Regions from separate parts of the Faecalimicrobium sp. JNUCC 81 genome, predicted to be linked through region 2. Evidence: riboswitches for the same ligand, from Rfam matches in the RefSeq annotation. Region 2 holds a riboswitch; the other holds the start of a gene.
What was found. Region 2 has a riboswitch for cyclic di-GMP ahead of flgB (flagellar basal body rod protein FlgB). Riboswitches for the same ligand answer to the same signal wherever they lie in the genome.

Region 1: it holds a riboswitch for cyclic di-GMP, as region 2 does, so the genes downstream of both, JNUCC81_RS05960 (methyl-accepting chemotaxis protein) here and flgB (flagellar basal body rod protein FlgB) in region 2, are expected to answer to the same signal.

The regions. Positions count from the first base shown of each region.
Region 1 is NZ_CM132203.1:1,181,342-1,189,059, reverse strand. It holds gene JNUCC81_RS05960 (methyl-accepting chemotaxis protein) at 1-1,593, opposite strand, end outside; cyclic di-GMP riboswitch class I at 1,813-1,889, opposite strand; T-box leader at 2,148-2,409, shown strand; gene brnQ (branched-chain amino acid transport system II carrier protein) at 2,518-3,864, shown strand; gene JNUCC81_RS05950 (helix-turn-helix transcriptional regulator) at 3,963-4,613, opposite strand; gene JNUCC81_RS05945 (M20 metallopeptidase family protein) at 4,650-5,834, opposite strand; gene JNUCC81_RS05940 (protein adenylyltransferase SelO) at 6,147-7,619, opposite strand.
Region 2 is NZ_CM132203.1:2,761,817-2,769,534, forward strand. It holds gene fliI (flagellar protein export ATPase FliI) at 1-1,189, opposite strand, end outside; gene JNUCC81_RS13845 (FliH/SctL family protein) at 1,186-1,962, opposite strand; gene fliG (flagellar motor switch protein FliG) at 1,946-3,004, opposite strand; gene fliF (flagellar basal-body MS-ring/collar protein FliF) at 3,021-4,580, opposite strand; gene fliE (flagellar hook-basal body complex protein FliE) at 4,603-4,905, opposite strand; gene flgC (flagellar basal body rod protein FlgC) at 4,926-5,330, opposite strand; gene flgB (flagellar basal body rod protein FlgB) at 5,335-5,661, opposite strand; cyclic di-GMP riboswitch class I at 6,151-6,234, opposite strand; gene flgL (flagellar hook-associated protein FlgL) at 6,433-7,617, opposite strand.

The sequences.
Region 1 (7,718 bases), 1.6 Mb from region 2:
AGCTAATATATTTGTTTGGAATGCTATTGAATCAATATTTTTTATTATATTTCCAATTTCATTCGATGTATTGCTAATTTCATCCATTGCTGCAATCATCTCTTGCATTTGCTTTTTACCTTTATCAGTAGCAATGCTTGATTTTACAGATATTTCTTTTGCTATTTCTGCATTTTGTGCAGTTTGCTTTATTTGTTCTGATACTTCATTTATAGTTGCTGAAAGTTCTTGGATTGAACTTGACTGTTCTGTAGCACCTTGAGAAAGTACCTGTGCACCTTCTGCTACTTGATTTGCACCAATTGCAACTTGTTCACCAGAAACATTTATTTGTGTTAAAGTACTATTTAAACTATCTACAATTTTATCTAAAGCTATTAACATAGGCTCAAAATCATTTACAAATAAATCACCTAATCTATCCTCATCTATATCAACATCTAAGTTACCATTACTAATTTCAGATAGTATATTTGTTAGTGTATTTATCATTTCTCTAAAATCAGTAACTATTTTACCTGTAGCATCTGCTACTAGACCTATTTCATTATCCTCATCTATAACTGGTATCTCTGAATTTAAATCACCTTCAGCCAATTTTTTCAATCTTTCACTACATTCCTTTAATGGATTTCCTATTTTATTAGAGAACTTTATTGCTACAATAAATGCTATAATTGTAAATATTATAGATAATATAACTGTAATCATTATTGAAGTATACATTTGGCCAAGGAAATCATTTTTATTTATCATTACACCTACACCCCAATTATCACTATCTTTTACTGGAGCATATCCTAAAATCCAATCATCTCCTCTTAAATCTACATCAGTGTATCCTGTTTTTCCTGAAATAAGCTTTTTATCAGCTTCTGCAAAAGGTAATAAATCCTTATTTGTTGCTGATTCTTTTATAGTATTTTCTTCACCGATAAGACTAGTATCTCTATGAGCAATTGTTGTTCCTTCATGGTTAAGAAGATAAGCATAACTATTTTTACTTATTTTTATGTTATTAACAATTTCATTTAAGAAGTCTTTGTCTGGGTCAAAAGTTACAACCCCTACTATTTTACTACCTTGTACTCCATTTTCCCAAATAGGTGCTGAAACTACAAGTGTAAGATTTCCTGTCACTTGACTTACAACAGGACTACTCATATAAGCTTTTCCTTCCATAGATATTTTAAAATAATCTCTTCCAGAATAATCTTTTCCACTAAAAAGATCCTTACCATTTGCATCTAAAATTTGACCTAATGATAATCCATATAGCTTTTCCTGTCTAGTTATAATACTTTGTTTTTCTTCTAAGTTCACCTTAGGATCTGAGAGTTCTTTTATAATACCTGTTTGAATTGCTGCATTTTTAAGATTTGTAATTTTTTGAGAAACAGTTTCAGCAGCTTGTTTAGTAGTCTCTACTGCTGTTTTAGATAAAATGCTGTTAGAAGTCTTATAATTTAAAAAACTTGTAATAGCTCCTAAACATATACAGCAAATAACTGCAAAACACACAATTGTTAAAGCAAGTTGAGTTTTTATACTTTTGTTTTTTTCTTTACTTTTTTCTCTTAATTTAAAATTCATTTTTCATTTTTTCCCCTTTATTATTTTGCTTTATCTGTTAATTTATCAGCACTACTAACATAATTAACTATTTAAGGCTTAGTTATTTTATTATTTAATCACTCCTCACACATTAAAATATTATAGTTATTAAAACCCACTTACATAATACAAAAATAAAAGAGCATCAACATAAACCAGTTAATACTCTTCTTCTAAAATACAAATAAGATACAAAATTTATGCAACTGGCTGACTTAAAAAAAGTCCCTATAGCTTTGCGTCGCCGAATCACTTCGGGTTTGCTAATTTAATTTTATTTTATATTTAATTTTACATTTTATATTAACATGAATGGTAATTTTTGTAAATATTTAAGGTATTATATATATTTATATTATTTTCTTAATATGATCGCAAAAAATTGTAATTTTATTTACTTAATTAATATATTTTTTATGTACTTTAGAAATTAATTGATTATTTGAAAAAATATAAAAATATAAAAAATTTAATTTTTTATGTTGACATAAGTAAAAATAGTCTATATTATTAGATTAATAAATTTTTTAAAAACAAATTCTATGAAGAGAAAAAGTAAGTATTCTTTTGTTCCACAGAGAGTTGGTGTTTGCTGAAAACCAATGTTCAAATTATACTGAAAAATCATCTCTGAGAAGCAATGCTGAACGTATTTTCAGTAAGTATTGCCGGTATCTTCCACCGTTAAAAGGTAAGCGTATTGATAGATACGTAACTGAGAGCCAAAAATAGGTTTATTTTTTATAACCTTAATTTTTGGAACTAGGGTGGTAACGCGGATAATCCGTCCCTTGTATTTTACAAGGGGCGGTTTTTTTGTTTTTGAAAGGGGGAATTTTAATGGACATTGAAGGTGAAATAATGAAGTACTGAAAAATATAATTAAAACAGGAGGATATAAAAATGAACGATTTATCAAAAAAAGATTTATTACTTACAGGCTTAATGCTTTTTTCTTTATTCTTTGGAGCAGGAAACTTAATATTTCCACCATTTCTTGGGCAATCAGCAGGAGATAATACATGGATAGCAATGGCATCATTTTTTATAACAGCAGTTGGATTTCCGATATTAGGTGTAATTGCTGTTGCTAAGTCAGGTGGATTAACTAACTTAGCTAAGAAAGTTAATAATAGTTTTGCAATAATATTTACTATTTTAATATATTTATCAATAGGACCGGGTTTAGGTATCCCAAGGGCTGGAAGTCTACCTTTTGAAATGGTGGTATCACCATATTTACCAGAAAGTGTACCAAAATCTTTAGCATTATTCTTATTTACACTTGTATTCTTTTTAGTAGCATATTGGCTTTCACTATCTCCAACAAAATTGGTAAATCGTATGGGTAAAGTATTAACTCCAACTTTATTACTATTAATACTTGTTATTTTTCTAGGGTCTTTATTTAGACCACTAGGCAGCTACGGAGAAGCTAGCAAAGATTATGTAACTAATCCATTAGTCAAAGGATTTTTAGATGGGTATTTAACTATGGATACTATAGCGGCTTTAAATTTTGGTATAGTTATAGCATTAGCAATAAAATCTAATGGAGTAAAGGATGAAAAAGCTGTCGTTTCAGCAACTATAAAAGCAGGACTTATAGCAGGTACTTTACTAGTAATAATATATTCATTACTTGCTCACCTAGGAGCTACTAGTGGTTTTAAATTTGGAGCTACTGAAAATGGAGCACAAACTTTAACAAATGTTACAACATATATTTTTGGTAAACCAGGAGCATTATTATTAGCCGTTACATTTACATTAGCTTGCTTAACAACTAGTGTTGGCCTTATAAGTTCTTGTAGTCAATACTTTGCTACACTTACTGATAAAGTATCTTATAAGTCTTGGGTTAGAATATTATCTATCTCTAGTATGACTCTTGCTAATCTAGGATTAACAAAAATACTAGCTGTATCAGTACCTCTATTAAATGCAATATACCCAATCTCAATAATGCTTATAGTACTATCAATGTTTGATAAGTTTATAAAAGAAAATACTTTAGTTTACAAGTTTACAATACTATTTACTGGTATAGTAAGTGTTGTTGATACTTTAGGTCAGGTAGGAATAAAAGTAAGTTACATTTCAGATTTATTCAGTAAATTACCTTTATATTCTCAAGGGTTAGGTTGGGTAGTACCTGCAATAATTGGAATCCTTTTAGGATTAGGAACAATGTATTTAAAACCTAGTTTAATTAAAAATGAAGTTAATAAAAGCGGAAATTTAGAATAAATAAATTATAAAAATAAAAAAGGCTATAATTATAAAATTATAGCCTTTTAATTAATCTTAAGAACAAAACCTTTATTGTATCCATATTAAATATATACTTAAATAAATTTAGCTATTTTTTTATTATCTATATAACTAATTATAGTGCCATGATAACGTTTCTTACACTCTACAGCCTTAGAAATTTTATCAATTAAAATTAACTTATATTCTTCATCACAGCAATACAAGCATAGTCCTTCTTTTTTTAAGACATAAGAAATTGGAAATACTTCAACTTTACGTTCCTCTATTTCTAACTCTAGAAAAGATTTATTATCTAAAGATTTATTAATTTCATCGCATATTTTATTTTCAGTACTAAATTTATTTTCATATAAATCTATTATAAGCTTCTCTTTGAGATTATTTAAAATTCTAGAACATCTATCAGAATCAACAAGAGTAAATTTATCAATAAGAAAAGATTTTTTTATATTTTCACTTATATTTTCAGATATATATAGTGCTAATATTAAAGATTCATAGTCACTGTCTGTTAGAATATACTTAGCTATTATATAATTTCTATCTAAATCTACTCCTCCATTAACACCTCTATATGTTATTATAGGAATTCCAAGTAATGATAATTTATCTAAGTCCCTTTGTATAGTTTTCGTTGATACTTTAAACATTTCAGATAGTTCTTTAATTGTAGTCTTAGAATTATTTTTTAATAAGTAGAATAATATATCTAATAATCTCATCGCCGCATCCTTCCAAATTACTAATAAACTAATATTTTATTTATTATTTTTTAACCACATAATGGCACTATACGCATGCATAGCTGCTCCTGTAACCATTATATCCTCATTGAATACTACTTGTTCGTTATGCATCGGTAACCCATATAAAGGATTTTCTTGCTTTGTACCTGCACCTAACATAAAATAAACACTCGGCACCTCATATGAATAAGAGGCAAAATCTTCTGATCCCATGCCTCCACCTTCGAATGAAATAACTGACTTTTCACCAACTAAATCTTTTATATAAGATGCAACTTCGTTTGCTAAATTTCTATCATTAATTAGCGATGGTACTGATGATAACTCTATTAATTGAGCTTTTCCTCTAAACATTTTAGCTGTAGAATTTACTATCTCATTCATTCTATTGAATATAAATTCGCCTATTTCTTTCTCTAAACTTCTAATGGTTCCTTCCATAACTACTTCTTCTGGTATTATATTTGGAGCTTCTCCTCCAACAAATTTTCCTATAGTTACTACGGCAGGTTTAGTTGCTGATATTTCTCTACTTATTATTTCTTGTAAAGATAAATAAATATGAGCTGCTATATTTATTGGATCTACTCCTGTTTCTGGCATTGCTCCATGGCATCCATTTCCTTTTACAACTATTCTAAATCTATTACATCCAGCTATACTAATTCCTAATCCATATAGTATCGTATTTAAAGGTGTTCCAGAGTGTACATGCATTGCCATAGCTGCATCAACCTTTGGATTTTTAAGCACACCTGCATTTATCATACTTTTAGCTCCGGTGAATCCTTCTTCATCCGGTTGAAATACTAACTTAACAATACCTTCTATTTTGTCTTGATTTTGTTTAAGTAATCTAGCTGCACCTAAAAGCATTGCAGTATGCATATCATGTCCACATGAATGCATACATCCATTCGTTGATTTGAAATCACATTTTGTATCTTCTCTCATAGGCAAAGCATCCATATCTGCTCTTAATAAAAATGTTTTTCCAGGCTTATTACCTTCAATTGTAGCAACTATACCACTTTCACAAATTTCCTTTGGCTCATATCCAAATGACATTAACTTATTAATTACATAAGACTTTGTTTTAGGTAGGTTAGTTCCAACTTCCGGATTTTTATGAATTGACCTTCTATAATCTATAATATCTTCTTTTATTAATTTAGCTTGTTCTATAAAGCTATTCATAATATCACCTCATTTATTTGTATAAAAATTTAGTACTATTTTTAACTTATTATTTAATAATAATACTAAAATAGGACATATATAGTCCTATTTTCCATTATTTTTTAATTTGATTAAATATAATAATAAAATTATAATTTATATAGTTTAAATTTATATTAAAATTATCTAGAATTTCTATTAATTATTAACACTAAAAAAACACATTTATAATTATATAAATGTGTTTTTCATTAAGTTTAATGGTTAGGGTGTTTTTTAATAATAGCTTAATTATGTTTATTATATATACATCATTAAACATTAAATTTTTTATGTCCCACAAAAAGTTCTATAAGCACAACTTGAAGTTTTAGGTAATTCAGAATATTTCTCTTGGTCTTTTGAATGTTCATATGGCCTTGAGATAGCATTAAGAAGATTTATCATAATATTAAAATCTCCTTTATCAGCAGCTTCTATTGCTTCTTCTACGCTATGATTTCTTGGAATTACTGCTGGATTAGACTCCTTCATTAATTGGTGTACTAACTCCTTTGACTGCGGTTGTCTTTTAAGCCTTTCTTGCCAAACATTATTCCAATTAGAAAATTCTTCAGTATTAAACATACCTTTATCATTATTCTTATTAAAAGTTAATGCAATGAAAGTATTAGTAAAATCTTCATTGTATTTTTCCATCATACTAAGTAAATCTTCAATAATTGCTTTATCTTGTACTTCTCCATTAAATATTCCAAGCTTTGACCTCATGTTAGATAACCAATTTAAATAGTATAATTCAGAGAAATTTGAGATAGCATCTTGAGCTATTTTTATAGCATTTTCTTGTTTTTCATGTAATAGAGGTAATAATATTTCAGCAAATCTACATAAATTCCACTCAGCCATAATAGGTTGATTCTTATATGCATAACGTCCATTAACATCAATAGAGCTAAATACAGTATTTGGATTATAAGTATCCATAAAAGCACAAGGACCATAGTCAATTGTTTCTCCACTAATAGTCATATTATCAGTATTCATTACACCATGTATAAATCCAACAGTTTGCCATTTAGAAACAAGACTAGCATGAACTTTTACTACTTCATTAAGTAAGTTAATATATTTATTTTCATTATCTAATACATGTGGATAATGTCTTTTTAATGTGTAATCAGCCAGTTCTTTAAGTTCCTCATTACTACCAAACCTAGCAACATATTCAAATGTTCCAAATCTAATATGACTAGAAGCTACACGAGTTAATATTGCTCCTTCTTTTATACTTTCACGAATTACACGCTCTCCTGTTTTAACTACTGCTAAGCTACGTGTAGTTGGAATACCAAGACCATACATAGCTTCACTTATTATATATTCGCGAATCATAGGTCCAAGTACTGCTCTTCCATCTCCTCCACGAGAATATGGAGTTCTTCCAGATCCTTTAAGTTGTATATCGTATCTTTCACCTGAAGGTGTTATTTGCTCACCTATTAATAATGCTCTTCCATCTCCTAACATTGTAAAGTGCCCAAATTGATGTCCAGCATAAGCTTGTGCAATAAAAGCTCCTTCTTCTATACTCTTATTACCTGCAAGTATTGACACACCATCATAACTTTTAAGAGCCTCACTATTTAATCCTAGAGATTTCGCTAAAGAATAGTTTATAATAACTAATTCTGGTGAGCTAACTTTATTTAAATTAATTTTGCTAAAAAATAATTTTGGTAAAGTAGTATAACTATTATCTAAGTTCCATCCTATTTTTATAACTTCTTTTTTATTAGTCATTTTTTCTCCTTGTATATTTAATATTTTAGCGCGTAATTTATGTTATATTAATATACCCTTATTCTTGGATTGAAATAAGTTAATTTCTATTTTTATCAA
Region 2 (7,718 bases):
TATTTGAGCCTTTTTCATATGCTCCTATATTAATCAAGTCTTCAGCTTCTTTATAAGTTGCAATAATGTCTCTTGCAAATGATGCTGACCTTTTATGGTCATCTTCGCAAATCTCATTCATAAGTCTACTAACACTATTTAAAATATCTATAGCTGGGTAATGATTTTTATGTGCTAGTTCTCTAGATAAAACTATATGTCCATCTAAAATCCCTCTAACTGTATCCGCTATAGGTTCATTAAAATCATCACCATCAACTAATACTGTATAAAAAGCTGTTATAGAACCTTTATCAGATAAACCAGTTCTTTCCATTAATTTAGGAAGCATCGCAAATACCGATGGTGTATATCCTTTCTGTGCAGGTGGTTCACCTATAGCAAGTCCAACCTCTCTCTGTGCCATGGCAAATCTTGTTACAGAATCCATCATTAAAATAACTTTTTTACCTTGATCTCTAAAATATTCAGCTATTGAAGTAGCTGTTAGTGCTCCTTTTAGTCTTACTAGTGGTGATTTATCAGAAGTAGCACAAACTACTACTGATTTTTTCATACCTTCTTCACCTAAGTCTCTTTCTATAAAGTCTAATACTTCTCTTCCTCTTTCTCCTATAAGAGCAATTACGTTTACATCTGCTTTTGCAGTTCTTGCAATCATTCCTAAAGTAGTACTTTTACCAACTCCACTACCTGCAAATATACCTATTCTTTGACCTTCACCACAAGTTAAAAATCCATCAATAGCCCTTATTCCTGTAGGCATTATCTGTGTAATTCTTTTTCTTTTCATTGGATCAGGAGGTTGATTAAAAAGACTATATCTTTCTCCTGATGTTATAGAACTTTCATCTATTGGATTTCCAACTCCATCAAGAACTCTTCCTAATAACTCATCACTACATTTAACACTTAGTGGTATGCCCCTTGCTACAACTCTACATCCAGGTCCAATTCCTGTTAATTCTCCAAGTGGCATAAGTATAACATCTCCATCCTTAAATCCTACTACTTCGCAGTCTATCGGATGTTCTAATTGATTGTATATAGTACATAGTTCTCCTACAAAACTTTTGATTCCCTCTACCTCTACAGTAAGTCCAATTATTTTTTTAACTTTTCCCTCAGATCTAATAGCAGGTATATCTTTAACTTTTTTTACTAATCTTTCAAAATCTATATTAATCATAATAACTCCTCTTTTATTTCTTTTAAAACAGAGTCAACTCCAATGATTAATTTCCCTTTAGAAGTTTCTATTATTGCATTTCCCTGCTCAACAGATTCATCACTTAAGACAAATACATCACCATTAATTTTGTAACTTTCTTTAAGCTCTAAAATTTGTTTTTGTAAGCTTTCTTTATATATAGAATTTGTTTTTATAATAAAGTTTTCTTTAAGTTCATATTCTTCAATCACATTAAGTATCATATTATCCATAAAAGATGTTTCTGTAAATTTTTCTCTTAAGACTTGTTCTGCTATGCTTACACTTAATCCTAATATTTGATTTTTATTTGCCTTTAAATATTCAACTACATAGTTTTTAGCTTCTTCTAAAACATTATTAGCATTATTTAATATACTTTCGGCATCTGTTTTTGCTTTTTCAACATTTTCTTCATAGGCTTCTTTATACCCATCTTCATAACCATTTTTACTTCCTTGGCTATAACCTTGCTCATAAGCGTTCTTTTCTATTTCTGAAACTTTATTTTTACTTTCTTCTATAATATTCAAACTCTCTTCATTAGCTTTTGAAATCATTTCTTTATATTTATTTTCTGCTTCTAGAATCTTATTTTTTAGTTCTTCTTCTTTTTTTACAAGTTCTTCTTCTAAATTTTTTTGTTCTTCAATTTTAACTTTGCTAATAATATTATTTTGTAAAGTTATTTTTCCTCTAACATTTATATCTTCAGAACTTATGATTTTACTTTCTCTACATAACGAATTCATCGTCTGAACCTCTAGATAATGTTATTGCACCTTCATCTTCAAGTCTTCTTACTATATTAACAATAGTTTGTTGAGACTCTTCAACTTGTGATATTTTAACTTTACCTAATAAATCAATTTCTTCTTTAAGTGCTTGAGATGCCCTTTGTGATTGATTTTTAAATATAACATTTGCAACATCTTTTGAAGAACCTTTAAGAGCAAATGCAATATCTTTAACGTTAACTTCTTTAAGTATTCTTTGAATAGCTGTGTTATCAAGTCTAACAATGTCATCAAATATAAACATATTCGATTTGATTTCTTCAGCTAACTCACTATCCTTTTGTTCTATGTAGTTGATAATACTCTTTTCTGTTTTTCTATCTACACTACTTAATATATCTACTAGGCTATCAACTCCACCTGAGCTTTCTTTCTCTCTTTGACCTAGTCTTGATAACTTATACTCAACAGCTTTATCTATAGCCTTTATAATATTTGGAGATATTGATGATATACTACCTATTTTTAAAGACACTTCATTTTTTATTTTTTCTGGTAGCTCACTTAAAATCACTGCTGCTTTATCAGGTTGAATATGAGAAAGAATTATAGCTATAGTTTGAGAACTCTCTCCTTGTATACACGAAAGAATTTGTTCTGGTTCAGCTCTTCTAGCTGACATAAATAACTTTGTATAAGCATCATACTTAATCCCCTCTAAAAGCTTATTGGCTCTTTGATTACCTAAAGCACCATTAAGCAATGATTTAGCATAATCTATACCACCTTCTAAAACAAACTCTTTCCCTTTATTAAGTTCTATAAATTCTTGAAGGATTTCCCTTCTTTCTCTAGATCTTACTGTGTGTATATTAGCTATCTCTACACCTATCTTTTGTATCTTTTTGTCAGTTAAATTTTTTATTATATCGGCAGATATATCCGTACCTAAAGTCATTAAAAGAACTGCTGCTTTTCTTGATCCAGTAACTTTCCTTACTTTTGGTATATCGCCTAAGTCAAATGCATTTCCTGATTTACTAATTTCCTTTTCCAAAATAAACAACCACCTTCTACTCGTTTAACCAGCTCTTAATTAACTCTGTTACTTGTTCTGGATTTTCAGAAGCATAATTTCTAACTTCATCTTCTAATGTAATGCTATCATCATCTTCTTCAACGTACTTTAATCTATTTTGTTCCATTTCTTCTAATTTTTGATTTATTAAATCTATTTCATTTTCTTCATCAAATATTTCTTCTTTATTTAAAGCCTTTTTCTTACGTATATACATAGTTGTAAGTACCACTACTAAAAGTAATAATAACGCTCCTACTATAAAACCTGTTATCTTTAACATCTTCTTTATTCCTTCGTCTTCTTTTATCATGTCTAACTTATTATCCTTAGATGAATTCATGTTAAAGTCCATTGATACTACTGCTACATCGTCTCCTCTATCTTTATTCATTCCGATAGTATTAGCTACCATAGTTTCTATTTTTCTTGTTTCTGCTGCTCCTACTTTTCCGTCAATGGCAACTGATGCAGTTATTTTATTTACTTCACCTTGAGCTTTTATAGTCTTAGTCTCTGTTTTTCCAACTTCATATTCTATATTTTCTTCCTTATTATCTAAAGTAGATTTATTGTCCTTACCTACATTATTCATATTATTGTCAACAGCTCCGCCAGTGTTTGCTGCCTCGGTAGTTTTGTTATTGCTTCTTGCTTCTTTTACTATAACTTTATTAGGATCAACTACTGTTTCTGTCTTTTCACTAGTATCGAAGTTTAAATCAGCATTAACAGTTGCTTTTACCTTACCTTTTCCAAAAATAGGTTCTAAAAGTCCAATAATAGATCTTTCTAAGTCTGAGCTTAATTCTTTTTCTGCTTTTCTAGATATATCTAGCCCATTAGAGCTTGCTGCTTTTACTTTTCCATCTTCATCAAATAGTCCCTCTGATAAAAGCTTCATATTTTGATCTACAACTTCTACATTTTGCTTTGGTACATTAGAAGTACTTGCTGAAACTAAAGACATTATCGATCTTATTTGTTCAGATTCTAAGCTTTCTCCAGGCTTTAGGTCAATAGATACAGCTGCCTTTCCTGGTACGCTTTCCTTAGCAAATACAGACTCTTTTCCTTCAGTTATATGTACTCTTGCATTATCAACTTGAGGGAATGTTTTTATTGTTTTTTCAATCTCCCCTTGCGCCATTCTTTGCTTCTTTATTTTGAATTCTTCATCTGTCATACCAAAAGACGAACCTTCATCCATAATTTCAAAACCTTTTGATCCATTAGATATATTATTTGATAGTTCTAGTCTTAATTTATCAACTTCATCTTTAGGTACATATATACTATCACCTTTTATTTTTGTATCAACTTTTTTACTTTCAAGCTCTTTTGTTATAGATGCTGCATCATTAGAATCTAATCCTGAGAAAAGTACTTTATACTTATTCTCTTTTAAATAACCTGTTCCAAATACTACTGCTAATATACCCGCTACCACTGCAACTATAATTGCTATTTTTTTCTCTTTTTTTAGTTCTAGAAACTGTTGTTTTTTAGTGCTTATAAAATCCTTTATTTTTTGTATAATTTCTTTTAAATTCATCTGCATACTCCTTGTCAATAGGCTACAATTGCACCCTATTTACTTCTTGATAAGCCTCATATAGTTTATTTCTAATTTCTAGCATTAGTTGCATTGAAATTTGTGACTCTTGCATTGTTAACATTACGTTATGCATACTTGATCCTTCACCCTTCACTAGACCTTCTATAGAACTATTGGCATTTACTTGATAATCATTGACTTTGTGTATAGCATCTTTTATGATTTGGGAAAAATCATTTTTTTCTTGAGTGTTTACTACTTCATTTTTTATTCCTTTTGCAAATATATTAGAATTTGCCCCTATACTTGTAATTGATTGCATAACTTCCTCCAAATTTATATTTATCTTCCTATTTCTAATGCCTTTGAAATTATATTCTTTTGAGCATTCAAAGTCTCAACATTAGATTCATAACTTCTAATTGCTGATAATACATCTGCTCGTTCTGTAAGAATATCAACATTTGGATATTCAACATATCCTTGAGCATCTGCATCCGGATGATCTGGTTTATATAGTTTTCTTAATGGAGATTTATCTTCTTCTATTGCTACCGTTTTTACACCTAACATCCCTAATTTCTCATCAAAGTTTTCTTGAAATACTGCTACTTTTCGTCTATAAGCTCCCCCATTTTCAGTTCTTGTCGTCTTTAGATTTGCTACATTTGATGATATAGTGTCAATTCTCATTCTTTCTGCTGAAAGTCCACTTGCACTTATTCTCATCCCACTAAAAATATTCATTTAATTACCTCCCTGATATTACACTCTTGATCATTGCTAACTTAATATTAGTTATATTAACTAGGGCATTATATTGAAGAGTTGTCGCTGCCTGATTTACCTTTTCACTTTCTAAATCAACATTATTACCATCTAATCTAACTATTGAAGTATCATCTGCCTTAACCTCTATTTTAGCCTTATCATCCATTTTGCCTTTTAGACTGTCTTCAAAACTCACATACTTTCTTTTATAATTTGGCGTATTTATATTTGCCACATTATTTGAAATAACTTTATTTCTTAAGTCTGTTGCATCTAAACCAACTTTTAATAAATTGTATATACTCATAACTCCTCCTATTTTTTAATCTAAAAAAACTACTCAGAAAGAGTAGTCTATATTATTTCATGGTATTATAATTCGTGTGTAATACAATCCACAAAACTAGAACAAAATTAAAAATACTTTTACACTACACTTTTATATACTTATGTTTGGATTATTCTTCCTAAATCATATCTAATATATATTATAACTCTTTTTTCGAGATAATTGTATGGATTCTAACAAAAATTTACAAATTTTATCAATTTTTATCAATTTTTTCATTTTTTGTCAATATTTTTCATACTTTTTCCTAATATATTTATATTTTTTATCATATTTGTATTTTTTCCGACAAAATATATCAGTTTCTAATTATTTCTCCGTGTTTGTATAAATTTATTATTTTTAAATTTGTTATAGCAATTATAATTAGTAGTTTTAATATAAAAAAAATACTCTGCAGCAGAGTATTTTTTCATATCAAAATGATAACAAAAAGTCTATTAACTCTTCGGCAGCTGGCTGGCATAGTTAAAAACGTTAGCCCCTATAGTTTTGCGTCCCTAGATTTCCCTAGGTTTGCCTATTAAATTTTATTTTTAGTTCTTTTTATACATATTCTAACATCTATGCTTATATTATAACATATTTTCCCATATATATGTACATATATATGGGAAAATATGTACATATATACACTAGAATATAAAAATATTTTTCATTTATTTATAATTAAATCAAAAATAGACATAATTTGGAATTATGTCTATTTTTGTTAAATTGTAACTACAATTATCTTAATAATTGCATTACACCTTCTGGCTGAGATTTAGCTTGAGCCATCATAGCTTGAGAAGCTTGAGTTAATAAGTTTAACTTAGATAAGTTCATCATTTCTTTAGCAACATCTACGTCCCTTATTCTTGATTCTGCTGCTGTTAAGTTTTCACTTGAAGTACTTAAGTTAGATTGAGCAGTTTCTAATCTATTTTGAGTTGCTCCTAAGTTAGCTCTTGAAGTATTTATTGTTTCTAATGCTTTATCTAAAGAATCTATCATAGCTCTAGCTGCAACAGTTCCATCATTTCCTTCTTTGTTCATCTTTTCTATAGCTTTTTTATCAGCACCTAATCCTAAAGATTCTGTATTTACATTTTGTACTTTAACATTAAGTTTTTGAGAATCTGTAGTGTTAGCTCCAACCTGTAAGTTTATAGATTGACCTTTTATATCTCCTTCAGCTGATACTGCTAATTTTTCATCTGTTGATGCCGCTGTCATATCTGCTTTTATAGTAATTTTTATAGTCTCAGTTGAACCTGTTTTCTTTAATGTATAATCTCCTGCTTTTATTTTACCAGTAGCATCTGCACCTACTGAATCTAATTCAAATGTATCAGTAGCTCCAACTTTAAGAGTTATTTTACTTTTACCACCAGTACCAGCAGCAGTAGTTAATTTTACATCACCTTTAAGACCTAATTCTTTTATACCCTCTACAGAGTATTTATCAGCCATACCAGCTTCCATTTTAACATCTATAGTTTTTCCTATTGAATCAGTTCCGTTTAATAAGTTTTTCTTATTGAATTCAGTTGAATCAGCTATTCTGTTTATTTCATCATGTAATTGTGATAATTCTTCTGTTATCTTAGATCTATCTTCTGCAGTGTTAGTTTCATTTGCAGATTGAACAGATAATTCTCTCATTCTTTGAGCTATGTTTCCAACTTCTTCCATAGCACCTTCTGCTGTTTGAACTACTGATATACCATCTTGAGTATTTCTAGATGCTTGTTCTAATCCTCTTAATTGACTTCTCATTTTTTCTGATATTGCAAGACCTGCTGCATCATCTCCAGCTTTGTTTATTCTTTCTCCTGAAGATAATTTATTCATTGACTTACCAGATAATCCTACATTTTTTCCCATTTGGTTTAATGCTATCATAGCATTCATATTAGTGTTTATTCTCATTATGTTACCCTCCTTAGTTTTTTTTAATGACATCCATGTCTTTTAATTTATGTAAAAATACTTAGTTAAGTATCACTTACAATATAATATATCGACATATT